3 regions of the Streptomyces sp. NPDC001604 genome follow, and region 1 is predicted to be linked to each of the others. Evidence: riboswitches for the same ligand, from Rfam matches in the RefSeq annotation. Region 1 holds a riboswitch; each other region holds the start of a gene.

Evidence for each region. Region 1 has a riboswitch for cobalamin ahead of ACFY1E_RS24970 (CbtB-domain containing protein). Riboswitches for the same ligand answer to the same signal wherever they lie in the genome.
Region 2: it holds a riboswitch for cobalamin, as region 1 does, so the genes downstream of both, ACFY1E_RS34210 (cobalamin biosynthesis protein) here and ACFY1E_RS24970 (CbtB-domain containing protein) in region 1, are expected to answer to the same signal.
Region 3: it holds a riboswitch for cobalamin, as region 1 does, so the genes downstream of both, ACFY1E_RS09445 (HoxN/HupN/NixA family nickel/cobalt transporter) here and ACFY1E_RS24970 (CbtB-domain containing protein) in region 1, are expected to answer to the same signal.

What each region holds. Positions count from the first base shown of each region.
Region 1 is NZ_JBIAUY010000009.1:167,995-171,255, forward strand. It holds gene ACFY1E_RS24950 (chloride channel protein) at 1-176, shown strand, start outside; gene ACFY1E_RS24955 (DUF6479 family protein) at 214-579, opposite strand; gene ACFY1E_RS24960 (ferredoxin) at 680-1,051, shown strand; gene ACFY1E_RS24965 (histidine phosphatase family protein) at 1,055-1,627, opposite strand; cobalamin riboswitch at 1,723-1,876, shown strand; gene ACFY1E_RS24970 (CbtB-domain containing protein) at 1,913-2,134, shown strand; gene ACFY1E_RS24975 (CbtA family protein) at 2,160-2,915, shown strand; gene ACFY1E_RS24980 (acyl-CoA dehydrogenase family protein) at 3,055-3,261, shown strand, end outside.
Region 2 is NZ_JBIAUY010000016.1:59,078-62,338, forward strand. It holds gene ACFY1E_RS34200 (anion permease) at 1-827, shown strand, start outside; gene ACFY1E_RS34205 (hypothetical protein) at 862-1,089, shown strand; cobalamin riboswitch at 1,240-1,382, shown strand; gene ACFY1E_RS34210 (cobalamin biosynthesis protein) at 1,488-2,549, shown strand; gene ACFY1E_RS34215 (cobyric acid synthase) at 2,546-3,261, shown strand, end outside.
Region 3 is NZ_JBIAUY010000002.1:884,743-888,003, forward strand. It holds gene ACFY1E_RS09430 (amino acid permease) at 1-1,100, shown strand, start outside; tRNA gene ACFY1E_RS09435 (tRNA-Lys) at 1,200-1,272, shown strand; gene ACFY1E_RS09440 (ArsR/SmtB family transcription factor) at 1,401-1,778, opposite strand; cobalamin riboswitch at 1,859-2,062, shown strand; gene ACFY1E_RS09445 (HoxN/HupN/NixA family nickel/cobalt transporter) at 2,089-3,198, shown strand.

The sequences.
Region 1 (3,261 bases):
TGGTCCTGGTCGTACTCCTGCTGGGCAACGTGGACACGGCGGCGCTGGTGGTGCTGGCCGCCGTTCTGTCCTTCGTCGTGGTTCAGCTGCTGCCGCAGGGGCCGAGGATCCCCGCGTTCGGCGAGCCGCCGGCCGGTCGAGCGTCTCGCGCAGGGCGTCGCGGACACCAGGAGTGAGAGGCGGGTGCCGGCGCCGGTGCGGCCGTGGTCGCCGTCAGCGGCTGCCGGGCCCGCCGCTGCCGAAGGCCCCGCTGTTGCCCTCGCTCCAGCGCTTGCGCTTCTGCGAGGCGCTCGTCCTGCTCGGCGTATTGCCGTGACCTGGCAGTTCGTGCGGGGTCAGCCGGTGCTCGCTGCGGGGGATCTCGGCGGGTTCGCGGTTCTCCCGTACCTCGCGGACCGGGCCGTCGTCCGGCAGCTGCGGCTGATCCTCCGGGCGTGGCGGAGCCGGTTCGCGCCGACGGATGCGGGCGCCCAGGAAGAAGGCCCCGATCAGCAGGGCCACGACCGCCACGCCCACGACGACCAGGCCGATTCCGAGTGCGCCGCGGCCTGCGGCGATATCCATCCATGAGGTGCTCATGGGCTCGCGGGTACCCATGGGGCCCGGTGCCAACCGAACCGACCCGGCCGGAGCGCGGTCACCGGTGTTTGAGGCGATCGGCGAAGGCAACCCGCCAGGTGTGACTTCGACGACTCAGCAGGAGCTCTTCCGGTTCCTGGAGGACCGCTTCGCCTGCGCGCAGGCGTGCACCGAGTGCGCACGTGCGTGTGCTCTGCGCGCAAGCCTCGTGGACCCGGACGGCACGGAGGAGCAGGAACTCGTACGACGCAAGGGCATCATGTGCGCGGAGGTGTGCGACGCGACCTGTCGTGTGCTGTCCGAGCAGAACAGCCTGGACGAGGCCGCCATCCGCATCCAGGTGGAGTGGTGCCGCACCGTGTGCCTGGAGTGCGCGCATGCCTTCGACCGGCTGCCGGGCACCGAGGACGGCGCGAAGGCCTGCCGGCAGTGCGCCGAGGCGTGCACGGAATTCCTCGCCACGCTGAACTGACGCTCACGGCGCGCCGACCGGCTGCCCGAGGCGCACGTTCCAGCGCCCGGACCTGCCGCTGAGCTCGATCGCCGTCAGCGGCGGGACATCCGCCCGCCAGAACGCCGACTCCGGCGCCCCGAGCGCCCGGACCACCGCGGCCCGTACGGCCTCGGGCTCGACCACGGCGAGGGTCCGGCCCCCCGTCTGCGCTGCCGTCTCCAGCCAGCCCGCCACCCGGTCGCACAGCGCCGCCACCGACTCCCCGCCGTGCGGCGCGGCCCCGGGGTCCGACAGCCAGCGGGCCAGTGCCTCCGGCTCACGTTCGCTCACCTCCGCCAGCGTCGCACCGCGCCAGCGGCCCGCGTCCAGGGCCGCCAACTCCGGTGCTTCCACGGCATCGAGGCCGAGAGCGGCGGCCGTCTCGCGGCAGCGCACGGTGGGGGAGACCCACACCCGTTCCGCCGCCGGGAGCGTGCCCGCGGCCGCCCGTGCCTGCCGCAAGCCTGAGGCGTCCAGCGGGCAACCGTCGTCGAAGCGGGCCTCCCTGAGGGCCGCGGTGATCGCAGGTGAGATCAAGATCACTCGGCTGGTCATACGTCCATTCCCACCCTCGACACCCCTTCAAATCCCTTGATCCCACGGTGCAAACGGCTCACCTGGGGCGCTCGCCGCCGTTCCGTGCGCTCTTGGCCCCACCTCTGCTTCGCGGTACCTTCTCGTGGATATTGACGACGGCACAGCGGAAGCCGGTGGAATTCCGGCACGGTCGCGCCACTGTATGCCGGGCACGCACCCTGGGTGTGTGCCGGGCGAGTCAGACCCGCCCCGTCGTCACGTGCACCACCGAGACGGGACGCGAGTTCCCCAGGAGGGCCTGCCATGGCGCAGTCTGTCGCTCAGCCGACCACCACCCCCACCGCCGTACCGGCAAAGCTGCCGCTCGGCGCGATCGTCCCCTGGGCGGTCTTCTTCGGCATCCTGATGCTGGTTCTGCTCTACTTCGTCGGCGCCGAGCAGGGCGCCACCTCCGTGATGAACGGGGACAACGTCCACGAGTGGGTGCACGACGCCCGCCACCTGCTCGGATTCCCCTGCCACTGAGGGCGGCGAGAAAGCACCGCCGCCCATGAACTCGGCAACCGTCCGCAACCTCCTGGTGCGCGGCATGCTCGCGGGACTCGCCGCGGGCCTGCTCGCCCTCGTCGTCGCCTACTTCCTCGGTGAACCGCGCGTCGACGCGGCCATCGCCTACGAGGAGGCGCACTCCCACGAGCACGGCGTCGAAGCCGTCAGCCGCACGATGCAGTCCACCGCGGGCCTGTCCACCGGTGTCCTGGTCTACGGCGTCGCGTTCGGCGGCATCGCCGCCCTCGCGTACTGCTTCGCGCTCGGCCGCATCGGCCGCTTCGGGCCGCGCGCGAGCGCGCTGCTCCTGGCGGCCGCCGGGCTGATCACCGTGTACGTCGTGCCGTTCCTGAAGTACCCGGCCAACCCGCCGTCCGTCGGAGACCCCGACACCATCGGCAAACGCACCACGCTGTACTTTCTGATGGTGGTGCTGAGCGTGCTGCTGGCCGTCGCCGCCGTCATCCTGGGCAAGCGCCTGGCGCCCCGCCTGGGCAACTGGAACGCGACGCTCGCCGCGAGTGCGTTCCTCGTCCTCGCCATCGGGCTCGCATACGCGTTCCTGCCGTCCTTCAACGAGGTCCCCAAGGACTTCTCCGCCACCCTGCTGTGGCAGTTCCGACTGGCGGCCCTGGCCGTCCAGTTGACCCTGTGGACCTCCTTCGGGCTGGTCTTCGGGGTGCTGGCGGAGCGGATGCTCGCCCCGAAGCCGGCGCGGGCGAACGGCGCCACCCGGCCAACTCCCGTCGCCCACTGAGCGGTTCCACCGGCCCACTCGGCAAAGGGCCCCCGGTCGACGACCGGGGGCCCTTTCCCTGTCCCTCGCCATTCCCAATTTCTGGAACACGTTCTACGGTGTGCGCCGTCAGGACCGGCCCGGGAAGCCTGGAGGCGCCGTGCACCTCGAATACACGCCCGAGCAGCAGCGGCTGCGCACCGAACTTCGCTCGTACTTCGCCGAGTTGGTGCCGGACAACGCCTACGCACGGCACGGCGACCCGGCCGCCCAGAAACGCTTCTACCGCGAGACCATCCGGCGCCTGGGCGCGGACGGCTGGCTCGGCGTGGGCTGGCCGAAGGAGTACGGCGGGCGCGGGCTGACC
Region 2 (3,261 bases), on a different contig from region 1:
TCGCGGGCCTCGCAGCGCTGCTCGCGACCCGGTTGTCGTATTCCCTGGGCACTGTCGGCAAGCAGGCCGACGGCAAGGCCGCCGAGAAGGGCTACCGCGTCGGCCAGATCGCCTCCGCGGGCCTGGTCTCGCTGGCCCACGGCACCAACGACGCACAGAAGACGATGGGCATCATCACCCTCGCCCTGGTCGCCGGCGGCGCCGTCGCTCCCGACTCCGACCCGCCCACCTGGGTCATCCTCTCCGCGGGCCTCGCCATCGCGCTCGGCACCTGGCTCGGCGGCTGGCGCATCATCCGCACCATGGGCAAGGGCCTGACCGAGCTCCAGCCGCAGCAGGGCTTCGCCGCCCAGACCAGTGCGGCCACGGTCATCCTGGCCTCCTCGCACCTCGGCTTCTCCCTCTCCACCACCCACTCGGTCTCCGGTTCGGTGATGGGCGCGGGCCTCGGCCGCAAGGGCGGAGTGGTCCGCTGGTCGACGGCGACCCGCATGCTCGTGGCCTGGTGCCTGACGCTGCCGGCCGCTGCGCTGGTCGGTGCGGGCGCGGAGTCCGTGACGGATCTCGGTGACTGGGGCACCGCCGTCGTCGCCGTCTTCCTGGTCGCCGCCAGTGCGGCCATCTGGAAGATCTCCCGGCGCGAGGTCATCGACGCGTCGAACGTCAACGAGAGCGAGGAGCCGGCCGGCGTGGTGACCACGGCGATCGCCGCCGTGACCCCGCCTCCGGCCGGCACGGTGACCGAGGATCTGACGGCCACGATCCCCGCCCCGGCCCCCGTGACCGCCGTCCCCGACCCGGCCACCCCGCCGGCCGCGGCCGTCTGAGCCCGCCCACCCGGTACGAAGGAAGAGAAGCAGTATGAAGATCGACTGGGCAGCCCTGGGCTCCGTCTTCGGCGTCAGCCTCGCGGTCACGGTGGGCCTCGTGGCCCTGTTCACCCTCGGCATCATGGGCCTGTCGCGCCGCGAACGGGCCGTGGCACAGGGCAACTCGGCGTCCCTGGCGGTGGCCGGCGCATACGTGGCCTTCGCGGGCTGCGCGGCGGCGGTCGCGTACGGAATCCATCTGGTGGTCACCAAGGCCTGAGCGGCCGCCGGACCGTCTTTCCCCACCGTCCCGCGGGGCGCGGAAGCACACATACGTGCGTCCGCGCCCCGCGGGTTTTTCATGCCCAGTTCAGAGCGCCGGGTGTGGGCCTCAGCACACTCCCCCGTCGCAGGTCAACGGCAAGTTGACTGCCGTTCGGGGGCGTGGTGGACTGCCGAAGCCATCTACGGCGGCGCGAGAGGAAGCCGGTGCAAGTCCGGCGCGGTCCCGCCACTGTCACCGGGGTAGTAAGCCCCGGGAGCCAGGAACTCTCACCGCCGGTCTCGTCGAACCAGGGCGTGGACACCCTGAGTGAGGACATGTCGCCATGCCAGCCTGCCGTGTGACGTACAGGACCAGGACCAGGTCGCTGCCCCACCCCACGGCCGGCTGAGCCGATGCGTGCCGATCGCGTCTTCGCGTACGGCGCCGCCGCCGGCCTCCTCAGTGACCATCTGCTCGGCGATCCGCGCCGTGGGCATCCGGTCGCCCTGTTCGGACGGGCCGCCGGGGCCGTGGAGCGGGTGTTGTGGCGGGACCATCGCGGGTGGGGCGCGCTGCACACCGCCGTGTGCGCCGGGAGCGCCCTTGCGCTCGGTGTCGTCGCGCAGCGGGCCGTACGTCCGTCCCGCACCGCCTCCCTCGCGCTGACCGCGACCGCCACCTGGGCCGTCGTCGGGGGGACTTCGCTCGCGCGCGAGGCCCGTGGCATCGGGCGGGCGCTGGAGGCCGGGGACGTCGAGGCCGCCCGGGCCAGGCTGCCGCATCTGTGCGGGCGGGATCCGCAGGCCCTGGACGCCGACGGGATCGCGCGGGCCGTGGTGGAGTCCGTTGCCGAGAACACCTCCGACGCCGTCGTGGGGGCGCTGGTGTGGGGGGCCGTGGGCGGGGTGCCGGGGCTGCTCGGGTTCCGGGCCGTCAACACGCTCGACGCCATGGTGGGGCACAAGTCGGCCAAGTACCGGCGGTACGGGTGGGCTTCGGCGCGGCTGGACGATGTGGCGGGGTGGCCGGGGGCCCGTCTGACCGCCGTGCTGGCCGCCGCTGCCGGGGGTGACGGCCGGGGGGCCGTACGCGCCTGGCGTTCTGACGCCGCGAAGCATCCGAGCCCCAATGCCGGGCCCGTGGAGGCGTCGTTCGCGGGGGCGCTCGGGGTGCGGCTCGGCGGGACCTTGTCGTATGGGGGGCGTGTTGAGCATCGGCCTGTGCTGAACGGGGAGGGGCGTGCCGTGGAAGTCGGCGACATTGAGCGTGCCGTGCGGTTGTCGCGGCGGGTGGGGTGGCTGGCGTTGGGGGTCAGTGCGGCCGGGGCGGTGCTGCGGGGGCGGGTCGCACGGCGCCCGGCGGTGGGGGCTGTGCCCACCCTCCCCCACTCTCGGCTTCGCTCGAGCGGGGGGACCCCCATCGCCCTGCGGAACGACTGCCCACAGCCAGGGCCACAGCAGGGGGGCGTGTCATGAGCGGCGGGGGGCTTCTCGTTGCCGGTACCACCTCCGATGCCGGGAAGAGTGTCGTCACCGCCGGGATCTGTCGTTGGCTGGTGCGGCAGGGGGTAAAGGTGGCGCCCTTCAAGGCGCAGAACATGTCCCTGAATTCGTTCGTGACGCGTGAGGGTGCCGAGATCGGGCGGGCTCAGGCCATGCAGGCGCAGGCCTGCCGGGTCGAGCCGACCGCGCTGATGAACCCCGTGCTGCTCAAGCCCGGTGGCGAGCAGAGCAGTCAGGTCGTGCTGATGGGCAAGCCGGTGGGTGAGCTGAGCGCACGCGGGTATCACGGGGGGCGCCAGCAGAAGCTTCTCGGCACCGTCCTCGACTGTCTCGCCGAGTTGCGGGGCACGTATGACGCCGTGATCTGTGAGGGGGCGGGTTCTCCCGCCGAGATCAACCTGCGCCGGACCGACATCGTGAACATGGGGATCGCCCGTAACGCGCGGCTTCCCGTGCTCGTGGTCGGTGACATCGACCGCGGCGGGGTCTTCGCCTCCTTCTTCGGGACCGTCGCCCTGCTCTCCCCCGAGGACCAGGAACTCGTCGCCGGGTTCCTCGTCAACAAGTTCCGGGGGGACGTCAGCCTCCTGGAGCCCGGCCTTGACATGCTGCACGGCCTCACCGGACGTCACACCTACGGCGTCCTGCCCTTCCAGCACGGTCTCGGCATCGACGAGGAGGACGG
Region 3 (3,261 bases), on a different contig from region 1:
GTACGGTCCTGCTCTTCGCGGCGATCCTGCTGCTGCACGGCCTCCTGAACACCTTCGGCGTGAAGATCGTCGCGCTGCTCAACGACATCAGCGTGTGGTGGCATGTGCTCGGCGTCGGCGTCATCGTCGGCGCGCTGGCCTTCGTACCGGACCACCACCAGTCAGCTTCCTTCGTGTTCACCAAGTTCGTGAACAACACGGGCTGGGGCAGCGGCGTGTACGTGGTGCTCCTCGGCCTGCTGATGGCGCAGTACACGTTCACCGGCTACGACGCCTCCGCCCATATGACGGAGGAGACGCACGACGCGTCGACGGCCGGCCCGAAGGGCATCGTCCAGTCCATCTGGACGTCCTGGATAGCGGGCTTCGTGCTGCTGCTCGGCTTCACCTTCGCCATCCAGTCCTACGACAAGGAGCTCGCCTCGCCCACGGGGGCGCCGCCGGCCCAGATCCTGCTGGACGCCCTGGGCGCCACGGCGGGCAAGCTGCTGCTCCTGGTCGTCATCGGCGCCCAGCTGTTCTGCGGGATGGCCTCGGTCACGGCCAACAGCCGCATGATCTACGCCTTTTCACGCGACGGCGCGCTGCCCTTCTCGCACGTGTGGCACACGGTGAGCCCGCGGACCCGGACGCCCGTGGCCGCCGTATGGCTGGCGGCGGTCGGGGCGCTGCTCCTCGGCCTGCCGTACCTGATCAATGTGACGGCGTACGCGGCAGTGACGTCGATCGCCGTCATCGGCCTGTACATCGCGTACGTCATCCCGACGCTGCTGCGGGTGCGCAAGGGCGACGACTTCGTGCGGGGGCCGTGGCACCTGGGCCGCTGGTCGCGTCCGGTCGGCATCGTCTCGGTGGCGTGGGTGGGCGTGATCACGGTCCTCTTCATGCTGCCCCAGGTCTCGCCGGTCACCTGGGAGAGCTTCAACTACGCCCCGGTCGCCGTCCTGGTCGTCCTCGGCTTCGCTGCGGCGTGGTGGGGCGCGTCGGCGCGGCACTGGTTCCTCAACCCGGGCCACGAACGCACGCTCGCCCGGGAGGCGTCCCGTGCGGCGGCCGCCGGGGGTGCTTCCGCGGGCGCCCCCGAAAAGGTAGATCCCTGACACTCCGGCTGGATCTTCACCTCCGGCACGGCCGTGTCCCCGATACCCGATCGGAGACGCGGCCGTGTCCGGCTATGCTCGGGGAGGCAACATCGCCAGGGGCCCTTAGCTCAATTGGCAGAGCAGTGGACTTTTAATCCATTGGTTGTGGGTTCGAGTCCCACAGGGCCTACCGGTGGTGGTCGGGGGATATGCCCTCCGACCTGCTATGCAGCGCCTGAGTCGGCTTCGGTCGGGTCGGGCGCTGCTGCGTTTTCGGGCCGGTGCGCGAGCAACCACCCGGACCGTCAGTCCGGACCGTCAGTCCGGGCCGCGTTCGCCTGCCGATTCCGGCGTGCAGTGTTTCAGCAGCGCGGAGATCGGGCCCTCGACGAGTCGGTAGCGCACGATCCGGCCGTCCTTCTCCCCCTCGACGATGCCCGCGGTCCGCAGCAGACGCAGCGCCTGGGAGACGGCCGTGTCCCGCATCCCGCTGGCGACGGCGAGGTCGGACACGGCGATGGGGCCGGCCTCCTGGAGGGCGAACAGCAGGGACAGGCGTCCGGGATCGGAGAGCAGTGAGAAGCGATCGGCCCAGGCGCGCACGCGCTCGGGGTCGCCGACGGCGGCGATGGCATCGCAGACCCGATGGCCGTCAATGGTGCGCCGCCCGGCGTGTTCCGCGGGGACGAGATGCATGCGTCCATCATCGCAGCGAACAGGTGCCGATCTCCATACCTGTTCAGCTGTGCAGCCTTGCAGCCGCTGCCGGTGGCCTTCTAGGGTGAGCGGGCCGTGGTGTTCGGGAAGCCGGTGACAGCCTTCAGAGGCTCAGTCCGGAGCGGCCCTCGCCACTGTGATCGGGGAGTTCGTCGCCCATGTCCCGCAGGGACAGCCACTGGCCGCCGCAAGGCGGTTGGGAAGGCGGACGGCGGACGTACGACCCGTCAGCCAGGAGACCGGCCACGGCATCACGAAGCTGATCCACGAGGTGCTGGAGCGTGTCCGTATGACCGTGTCCCCAGGCGTGCCCGAAACGGCCGCCGTCCCGTCCTTTCGCTGGCGCCGCGAGGACACCGTCAGGACCGCGGGCCTGCTGACCGTGATCGTCGCTCTGCACGTGGCCGCCTTCGGGATCCTCTTCCTCCTGGTGATCCCGCATCACTACGCGGTCGGCACCCAGGCGTTCGGGGTCGGTCTCGGCGTCACCGCCTACACGCTCGGCATGCGGCACGCCTTCGACGCCGACCACATCGCCGCCATCGACAACACCACCCGCAAGCTGATGGCCGACGGCAAGCGGCCGGTGTCGGTGGGCTTCTGGTTCGCGCTCGGACACTCCAGCGTGGTGGTCGTCATGGCCGCGCTGATCGCCGGGGGCACGCACCTCGCCGGCACCCTGATGAACGACAACTCCCGGACCCACCAGGTGCTCGGCACGGTGGGCACCACGGTCTCCGGCAGCTTCCTGTACCTCATCGCCGCCCTCAACCTCGTCGCCCTGTTCGGCATCGTGCGCGTCTTCCGTGCGATGCGGGCCGGACGCTACGACGAGGCGGAGCTGGAGGCGCACCTGGACTCGCGCGGCTTCATGAACCGCATTCTCGGCCGCCTCACCAAGTCCATCCGCCACCCCGGACAGATGTTCCCTCTCGGCTTCCTGTTCGGGATCGGCTTCGACACCGTGACCGAGGTCCTGCTGCTCGCCCTGGCCGGCAACGGCGCCGCCGCCGGGCTGCCTTGGTACGCGATCCTGTGCCTGCCCCTGCTCTTCGCTGCGGGCATGAGCCTGTTCGACACCCTCGACGGCACCTTCATGAACTTCGCCTACCAGTGGGCGTTCTCCAACCCCGTTCGCAAGGTGTTCTACAACCTCGCGATCACCGGGCTGTCCATCGCGGTGGCCTTCTTCGTCGGCACGATCGAACTGGTCGGCGTGCTGCACGACAAGCTCGGTCTGCGGGACGCCGTCACCGGCTGGATATCCGGGCTGGACCTGGACAACGTCGGCTACGTCATCGTCGGTCTGTTCGTGCTCGTCTGGGCCATGGCGCTGGCGTACTGGCGCCTTGCCAAGGTCGAGGAGCGCTGGAGCGCCCGCACCGCCGACACCGGCTGACGGCATCCGGCTCCCGCAGAAGCGCGCCCGAGCCGACGCCGACGACTACATCGACATGCCGTC